DNA from 2 places in the Paenibacillus sp. FSL H3-0333 genome. Region 1 is predicted to be linked to the other one. Evidence: predicted binding sites of a transcription regulator. Region 1 holds the regulator's gene; the other holds the start of a gene.
What was found. Region 1 encodes Rex, which represses fermentation and respiration genes when NADH is low (regulators of the CRP and FNR family bind a similar motif). Its sites were predicted from a motif close to TTGTGAAATATTTCACAA; they were not measured.
Positions count from the first base shown of each region.

Region 1 (4,434 bases):
GGTGATTTCTTAATATTCTGCGGCGCATCATCGATATCCCTGATAATGGAATCCAGATAGTACCTGTTGTCTACCGGCGCAAAGGCCTCGCGGATCAGCTCCCCGAACAAGATAAACCCGCGATGGTAGACTACTGCAAAATGCGCCGCCAGATCAGCATCCTCAAAGCCGCCGCACAGATAATTCTCATCAGTTCTGTACCGCTCTAAATGTGCTTCCGAAAAGTGAAATTCAAAAGGCGTAGGATACACAAAATTGCGCAGGTATGTCTTAAGGACGATAGATAGTTCAATTCCGCGCTTATTCGGCAGACTGTCATGATAAGCTACAATACGACTGGCAAGTCTATGACTGACCTCTGCGGGCAGCTTGTCATGTACGACGATCAGCAGATCGATATCGCTGGTATCGGGGTGAAAACAGCCCATCGCCAGTGAGCCATGCACGTAAATTCCCGACAGATTCTCCCCCAGCTCCTCCTTGAACAGATCCACCGCCTGATACAAATAGGACAAAATTTCCATATTATCAATTCCCCCTGTCTAAAATTCCGTCTCCTGTGGCTGATCTAATATACATGAATGGTATTGCAACCCGTATATACTCTCAAGCCCATGAACGGCTCTAACCTGTTCTTTACTCTTATGGATACACCAAAAAAAGCGGGAGCACAGTATCACTGTATCTCCCACTTCTCCTATAATCCAAGCCTGGCCGTCCGCTTAACGGTTCGGCAGACTGTACCCCTCACCAATGGCACTGCCATCCTTGAAGCGGTAAAAATTATAATAGAATCGCCCGTCTTTTTTGTAAAATAGCTGCCAGGCATATTCCCCGTTGTATACACCGGGCAGCAGCCGTTCGATCGTAATGTCCGGCAGCTGAGCGGCTATGATTCCGCGCATTTTCTCTTCTGAGGTGCCATTGCTCAGTTCCTCAGCATACAGGTCGTTGTCGCCTCCGGCAGGCTTGCCCTCCAAGGTGAAACGGACCCACACCATCAAATCGGTCCCTGCTTCATTTTTACCGGTCAGCACCCAGTAGATCTCATTCTCATTCCATACAGATTTCTGGGCCTTGGTTACCTCTGTTAGTCCGGCACGCGCCCGGGCCAGCTCCTTGGCCTCACTCCGCTCGTTCCACTGGTCCTTCATAATGTAGGCATAGAACTGGCTTAGTCCGAACAGAAGGAGCAGCACCACGGTAATCCCCAGCCAGATCCATTTTCCCCTCTTCTTCTTCACCACGCTGCTTCCTTTCCCGTTCCCCTGAATTACCGTTTAAGCAGGCTCTCGAACGTCTCCTGTGCTTTGCGGCGGATGGCTTCTTCATCAAGTGTCAGGCATTGTCCATGCTTCACAACCTGCTGGCCGTTCACCCATACATGCTCTACATCCTTGGCACTTGCCGAATATACGGCATGGGAGAGCAGATCGGTATGCGGCAGCAGATGAGGCTGGTCAATATCAAGTGCGATGAAGTCGGCCTTCATTCCTGCTGCAAGCCGGCCTACCCCGCTTAGGAAAATAGACTGCGCCCCGTACTCCGTAGCCATCAGAAGCGCCTCAGGAGCCGGTACCGCTGTAGGATCACCGCTTACGCCCTTGTGGATCAGAGCCGCCAGCCTCATCTCTTCGAACATATCCAGATTGTTGTTGCTTGCCGCGCCGTCTGTACCCAGGGAGACCTTAATCCCGGCTCTCAGCAGTTCAGGAACACGAGCAACCCCGCTGGCCAGCTTCAGGTTACTGCCGGGGTTATGCGACACGCCAACGTTATGGCGGGCCAGAATCCCGATCTCTTCATCGTTCAGATGAACCCCGTGGGCAATGAGCGAAGGACGGGTGAACATTCCGAGCTTCTCCAGATGTGCGACCGGACGCAGGCCGTAGTCGGCCACGTTCTGTTCCACTTCATGGCGCGTCTCGGACATATGGGTGTGCATTGGCAGGTCCAGATCATGGGCAGCCTGCACAAACTTCATGAAAAACTCTGGAGGACAGGTGTACGGGGCGTGCGGTGAGAGCATGGTCGTAATTCTGCCGTCAGCCTTGCCGTGCCAGTTACGGGCAAAAGCAATCGCCTCAGCGAGCTTCGCTTGCTGTACCTCTTCCGGGCACAGCCCAATTACGCCGCGCATCAACACCGCACGAATACCGGACTGCTCGGTCACTTCCGCTACCCGGTCCATATGATCATACATATCGAGGAAGGTGGTTGTGCCGCCCTTCAGCATCTCCAGCACGGACAACGAGGTTCCCCAATATACATCATCACCAGTGAATTTCTCTTCCATCGGCCACATCTTCTCCTGCAGCCAAGACTGAAGCACCATATCGTCGCCGTATCCGCGCAGCAGTGACATTGCAGTATGACCATGGGTATTGACCAGACCAGGCATGAACAGCAGACGGCTGCCGTCTACGACCTGTGCGCCATCCTCCACTACTGGCTCAGCTTCACCTATGTAAGTAATCAAATCATTCTCCAGGGTCATGTACCCGCTCAGAACCGGCTTGTCACTGCCCGGAACCAGGAAGTGCCCATTCTTGATTATCGTGATCTTACTGCTCATCTTCAGCCTCATCCTTTCCATCATGCAAATAATAGGCCAAGCTCTGCAGATCTGTGGTGAAATCTGCGGCATGAATCCGGATATTGGCAGGCGTCTTGAGAATAACCGGTGCGAAGTTCAGAATCGCCTCGATACCGGAATCGACAAGAATATCAGCTACGTTCTGGGCTTCGCTGTCGGGCACGGTAATAATCCCGATCCGGATGCCCTGCGAACGGATTGTACTGCTTAGCTCCTCCATCGGCTGCACAACCAGCGAGTTGATTTGCTGGCCCACCTTCGGCGGGTAGGCATCGAAGATGGCAGTAATCTTCATCGTATCCTTTAAGTAAGCGTTGTAGTTTGACAAGGCATGACCGAGATTACCGGCTCCAACCAGTGCAACATTAATTTGCTGGTCAAGCTTCAGGATATGGCGGATCTTCTCAATCAGATAAGATACATCATAGCCGATGCCTTTTCTGCCAAAATCACCGAAATAAGCCAAATCCTTACGGATCTGGGCGGGATTCAGATCAAGCTTCTGGCCCAGCTCCTGGGAAGAGACTGTGGAGATTTCACGTTTTTGGAGATCGTTCAGGAAACGCAGGTACACTGGTAGCCTGCGCACGACGGCCTCCGATATTTTATCCGATTTCATGTATTCTCCTCCTTAAAAGTTGTGTTAGACCCGTACAATTATAGCAACCGTGCCCCGCCGCCTGCCGGAGTGGCAGGGCAGGCGGGAACGGATCTTCAGGTTAATCATGACTTATTAATAATAGCAATAGCAGATGAATTAGGAAACCCCGCCGTCATCCAGCCATTCGGCAATTCTCGGGACCATCTGCTCGGTGAGCATATGCTCCATCTTGGGACCGGGGAGCGAGTACAGGAAGTACTTTCCGTAATGCGATTCAATGACTCTGGTATCGTACACAATTACGATGCCCCGGTCCTGCGCCGTGCGGACCAGCCGCCCGAAGCCCTGCTTGAAGCGGATGACGGCCTGCGGCACGGACAGCTTCATGAACGGATTCTTCTTCTGTGCCTGAAGCAGCTCCGACTTCGCTTCTGCCAGCGGGTGATTCGGCGGCTGGAACGGCAGTCTGACAATCGCCAGGCAGGTCAATGCTTCTCCCGGGATATCCACCCCTTCCCAGAAGCTGCTGGTACCCAGCAAGACCGAAGCCGGGCTATCCTGGAAGCGGCGGATCAGCTTGCTCCGGCTGCCGCCTTCCACGCCTTGTCCCAGCACCGCGATATCCTGTGAGGCAAGCGCCTCCTTCAGCGGTTCATACACCTGGCGCAGCATCTTGTAGGAGGTGAACAGCACCAGCATCCGCCCCCGTGTTGTTACAGCTGTCTCGGCAAGGGAGTGCACGAGGGTGTCCACAAAGCGGGCATCACCTATACTTCCCTTGACGCTAGGGAAGTCCCGGGGAATGACCAGGAGAGCCTGCTCACGATACTTGAATGGCGATGGAAGCAGTGCAGTCATCAGACGCCTCTGCTCGGCAGCCTCGCCAAGACCCAGGTTATCGATCATGAACTGGAAGGATTTATCCACGGATAAGGTGGCCGAGGTCAGGATAATGCTCTTCTTCTTATCGAAGAACAGCTCCCTGAGCTGGGTGCTGACATCTACGGGAACAGCATACATTTGCAGCGACTTGCCCTTATAATTGCCGCTTCCCTCCAGCCAATACACGATATTCTCATCGTTCAGACTCATGAAGAAGCGGATCTGCTCTCTAATGGATGCCAGATCCTTGAATAACCCGCCGATATCAGTCACAAGACTGTCTGAGGAGGACTGGCTGTCCGTGTCACGCATCTCATTGAGCATTTTGTCGCCCTTGCGGATGATATCGCTCAGA
Region 1 covers NZ_JBBODG010000001.1:3,272,810-3,277,243, reverse strand. Annotated here, with positions in the region: gene MHH78_RS14375 (aminoglycoside adenylyltransferase domain-containing protein) at 1-524, opposite strand, end outside; gene MHH78_RS14370 (cell wall elongation regulator TseB-like domain-containing protein) at 723-1,244, opposite strand; gene MHH78_RS14365 (amidohydrolase) at 1,274-2,575, opposite strand; gene MHH78_RS14360 (redox-sensing transcriptional repressor Rex) at 2,565-3,215, opposite strand; gene dinG (ATP-dependent DNA helicase DinG) at 3,354-4,434, opposite strand, start outside.

Region 2 (4,434 bases), 250 kb from region 1:
ATCGGAGTAAGGAAGTTTGGCAACAGAGTTCAGGGATGCCAGTGCGCCCTTCTTGTCGCGTCCGTGCATTGGGTTAGCACCAGGAGCGAATGGTTCGCCTTTTTTACGTCCGTCAGGAGTAGTACCAGTCTTTTTACCATATACAACGTTTGAAGTGATAGTCAGTACCGATTGAGTCGGCACAGCATCACGATACGTTTTGTTTTTGCGGATCATCGACATGAAGGTTTCAACCAGTTCAACAGCAATGCCGTCAACAGCGTCGTCGTTGTTACCGTAGCAAGGGAATTCACCCTCAGTTTCAAAGTCGATAGCAATGCCTTCTTCGTTGCGGATTGGCTTAACCTTAGCGTATTTGATTGCGCTCAGGGAGTCAGCAGCAACGGACAGTCCGGCAATACCACAAGCCATAGTACGCAGAATGTCGCGGTCATGCAGCGCCATTTCGATACGTTCGTAGGAATATTTGTCATGCATATAGTGAATGATGTTCAGCGTATTGACATAAGTCTTAGCCAGCCATTCCATCATTGGTTTGAAGCGTTTCATTACTTCATCATAATCCAGGTATTCAGAAGTGATCGCAGGATATTCAGGACCTACCTGAGCACCGGATTTCTCATCTTTACCGCCATTGATCGCATACAGCAGAGCCTTAGCCAGGTTGGCACGGGCACCGAAGAACTGCATTTGCTTACCGATACGCATTGGGGATACGCAGCAGGCAATCGCATAATCTTCACCCCAGTATGGACGCATTACATCATCGTTCTCATATTGGATAGCGCTGGTCTCAATAGATACTTTGGCACAATATTTCTTAAAGCCTTCAGGAAGCTTCTCGGACCACAGTACAGTCAGGTTTGGTTCTGGAGCAGGTCCCAGATTGTACAGGGTATGCAGGAAGCGGAAGCTGTTCTTGGTTACGCGGGTTGTGCCGTCTTCAGCCATACCACCGATGGATTCTGTAACCCAAGTTGGGTCGCCGGAGAACAGGTCGTTATAGTCAGGCGTACGCAGGAATTTCACGATACGCAGCTTCATTACGAAATGGTCAACGATTTCTTGAGCTTGCTCTTCAGTCAGAGTACCTTCTTCAACGTCGCGTTGAACATAGATATCAAGGAAGGAAGATACGCGTCCAAGGGACATTGCCGCACCATTCTGTTCTTTAACAGCTGCCAGATAACCGAAGTATACCCATTGTGTAGCTTCTTTGAAGTTCGTAGCCGGTTTGGAGATGTCCATACCATGAGCTGCAGCCATTTGTTTCAGTTCGCCAAGAGCACGCATTTGCTCGGACAGCTCTTCACGCAGACGGATAACATCTTCTGTCATGGAGTCAACTTCAAGCTCAGCCAGTTGCTGCTTCTTGTCTTTAATCAGGAAATCAATACCATACAGAGCAATACGGCGATAGTCGCCGATGATACGTCCGCGGCCATAAGCATCAGGAAGGCCTGTGATTACGCCGGATTTACGCACAGCTCTCATATCTGGTGTATATGCATCAAATACGCCTTGGTTATGCGTTTTGCGGATGTTCGTGAACATGTCAACGATATTCTGCGGAAGCTCGAAGCCGTATGCCTTAGTAGCATCGATCATCATCTTGATACCGCCGAACGGCTGAATGGAACGTCTGAAAGGCGCGTCAGTCTGAACGCCGACAATCTGTTCCTTATCCTTGTCAATGTAGCCAGGAGCGTGGGAAGTGATGGTGGAGACAGTATCGAGGGAAACGTCCCATACGCCGCCTCTTTCTCTTTCTTCCTTGCTCAGCTGGGAGATAATCTTCCACAGTTCAGTTGTATTGCTGGTAGGTCCAACCAGGAAATCTTCAGTTCCTTCATAAGGCTTGATGTTCTTGGCAATAAAGTTGTTAACGTCAACTTTCTTGGCCCAGACACCTTTTGTGAAATTTCTCCAACCTGATTTTGCTTCTAATACTTCTTTTTCAATCACCGACATGCTAAATCCCTCCATTTATATTTATTATATTTGTAGAGATCGCGGGCTTGAAGGTTAATCCCGTGTCTCGTGATCCCGAGGCTAATAGTTGTTATAAAATTCACAATCACATCTTCATAACGGGGATCGTTGTCTATATAAACATTTTAGTTTATTTTCTGAAAAAGGACTGTGACAAATATCACTCTTTCGGTGATATTTGTCACTTCCATCCAGTCCCATATTAACCTTTAACCTTATTCTTTGCCAGGCAACCGTTAATTAATTATCGAATTTGCCGTAGAATGCGTTGCGGTATACATCAGCAAGCTCGGAGACCAGCGGCATTTTAGGATTGGCAGTAGTACATTGGTCTTCAAATGCACGGTCAGCCAGATAGTCTACACGGGATTCGAAGTCCTTAGGATCGAAACCAAGAGCCGAGAAGGATTCTTCGATACCGAGTTTTTTGTTCATGTCGCGGATTGCATTGATCAGGCTGGTTACGCCTTCTTCGGTAGTGCGTGCAGGCAATCCCAGAATACGGGCGATTTCTGCGTACCGTTCGTCAGCTACAAAGTGCGAATATTTAGGGAACGAAGCAAACTTCGTAGGTTTCTTGGCATTGTAACGGATAACATGCGGCATCAGGATCGCATTGGTACGGCCGTGTGCAGTGTGATACTGTCCGCCCCATTTGTGTGCCAAGCTGTGGTTAATCCCCAGGAACGCGTTGGCAAAGGCCATACCGGCAAGCGTCGAAGCATTGTGCATTTTCTCACGGGCCAGCTTGTCACCTTGCAGTGCGGATTTCTCCAGCCACTGGAACACCAGTTGGATGGCTTTGATTGCCAGACCATCGGTATAGTCACTGGCCATTACAGATACATAAGCTTCGATAGCATGTGTCAATACGTCCATGCCTGTATCGGCAACTGCAGTCTTAGGCAGGCTGTAGACAAACTCAGGGTCAATAATTGCTACGTCTGGAGTCAGCTCATAGTCAGCGAGCGGATACTTGGTATTATTGCCTGTTGTCTTGTCTGTGATAACTGCGAACGATGTTACTTCAGAACCGGTACCCGAAGTGGTTGGAATGGCAACGAATTTCGCTTTGTTGCCGAGCTTAGGGAATTTGTATACCCGTTTGCGGATATCCATGAACTTCTGTTTCAGGCCGTTGAAGTCTGCATCCGGATGTTCGTAGAACAGCCACATGCCCTTGGCAGCATCCATTGGGGAACCACCGCCGAGTGCGATGATGCAGTCCGGCTGGAATCTGTTCATCATAGCTGTACCTTTTTCTACAGTAGTAGTCGATGGATCCGGTTCAACTTCCGAGAACACTTCGATCGCTACAGGAGTCTGGCGCTGACGCAGATAGTGCTCAACTCTTTCAACATACCCCAGTTTAACCATTACTGGGTCAGTGATGATAGCAACGCGTGTGATATCAGGCATTTTGGCCAGGTACTGAGTGGCTCCCTTTTCGAAGTAAATCTTGTCAGGTACTTTAAACCATTGCATATTCACGGTACGACGATTCACCCTTTTCACGTTGATCAGATTGATTGCAGTGACGTTCTGCGATACCGAGTTGCGTCCGTAAGATCCGCAGCCCAGTGTCAATGAAGGGATATTAGTGTTGTAAATGTCGCCGATTGCGCCGTGAGTCGATGGCGAGTTGACGAGAATACGTCCGGTCTGCAGACGGTTGGAGAACTTCATGATTACTTCTTCGTTGTTGGAATGGATAGCCGAGCTATGGCCCATGCCGCCAAATTCAACGATTTGAGCTGCGCGCTCGATACCCTGGTCAGCATTCTTCACTTTGTAGCAAGCCAGAACCGGGCTCAGCTTCTCAGCGGACAATGGATATTTAGTACCTACACCTTCAAGCTCAGCTACCAGGATCTTCGTTCCGGCAGGAACCTGAATGCCGCACATTTCAGCGATCTTCACAGCGGATTGGCCAACGATAGCCGGGTTAACTGCACATTTCTCTACGTTCATTGCGCCGCTGGTCAGCTTAGCTGCTTCTTCTTTGTTCACAAAGTAACAGCCGTTTGCAATCATTTTCTTTTTCACTTGATCGAAGATGGCTTCTTCAATGATAACTGCCTGCTCGGAAGCACAGATCATACCATTATCAAAAGTCTTCGACAGGATAAGGTCTGTTACAGCCTGATCAATATCAGCACTCTTCTCAATGAAGGCAGGCACGTTACCAGGGCCTACGCCGAGTGCCGGTTTGCCGCAGCTGTAAGCTGCCTTGACCATTGCCGATCCGCCGGTTGCCAGAATCAGTGCAACGTCCGGATTGTTCATCAGTGCGTTTGTTTTGTCCATCGTAGGAAGCTCAATCCATTGGATGAAGTTCTCAGGTGCGCCTGCTGCTACGCCTGCATCATGCAGAATTTTGGCTGCTGCCGCACTGCACTCTTGCGCTGACGGGTGGAAACCGAATATAATAGGGTTACGTGT
Region 2 covers NZ_JBBODG010000001.1:3,022,031-3,026,464, reverse strand. Annotated here, with positions in the region: gene pflB (formate C-acetyltransferase) at 1-1,971, opposite strand, end outside; gene adhE (bifunctional acetaldehyde-CoA/alcohol dehydrogenase) at 2,233-4,434, opposite strand, start outside.
Region 2: the regulator Rex is predicted to act here: its motif matches at 2,060-2,077, upstream of pflB (formate C-acetyltransferase).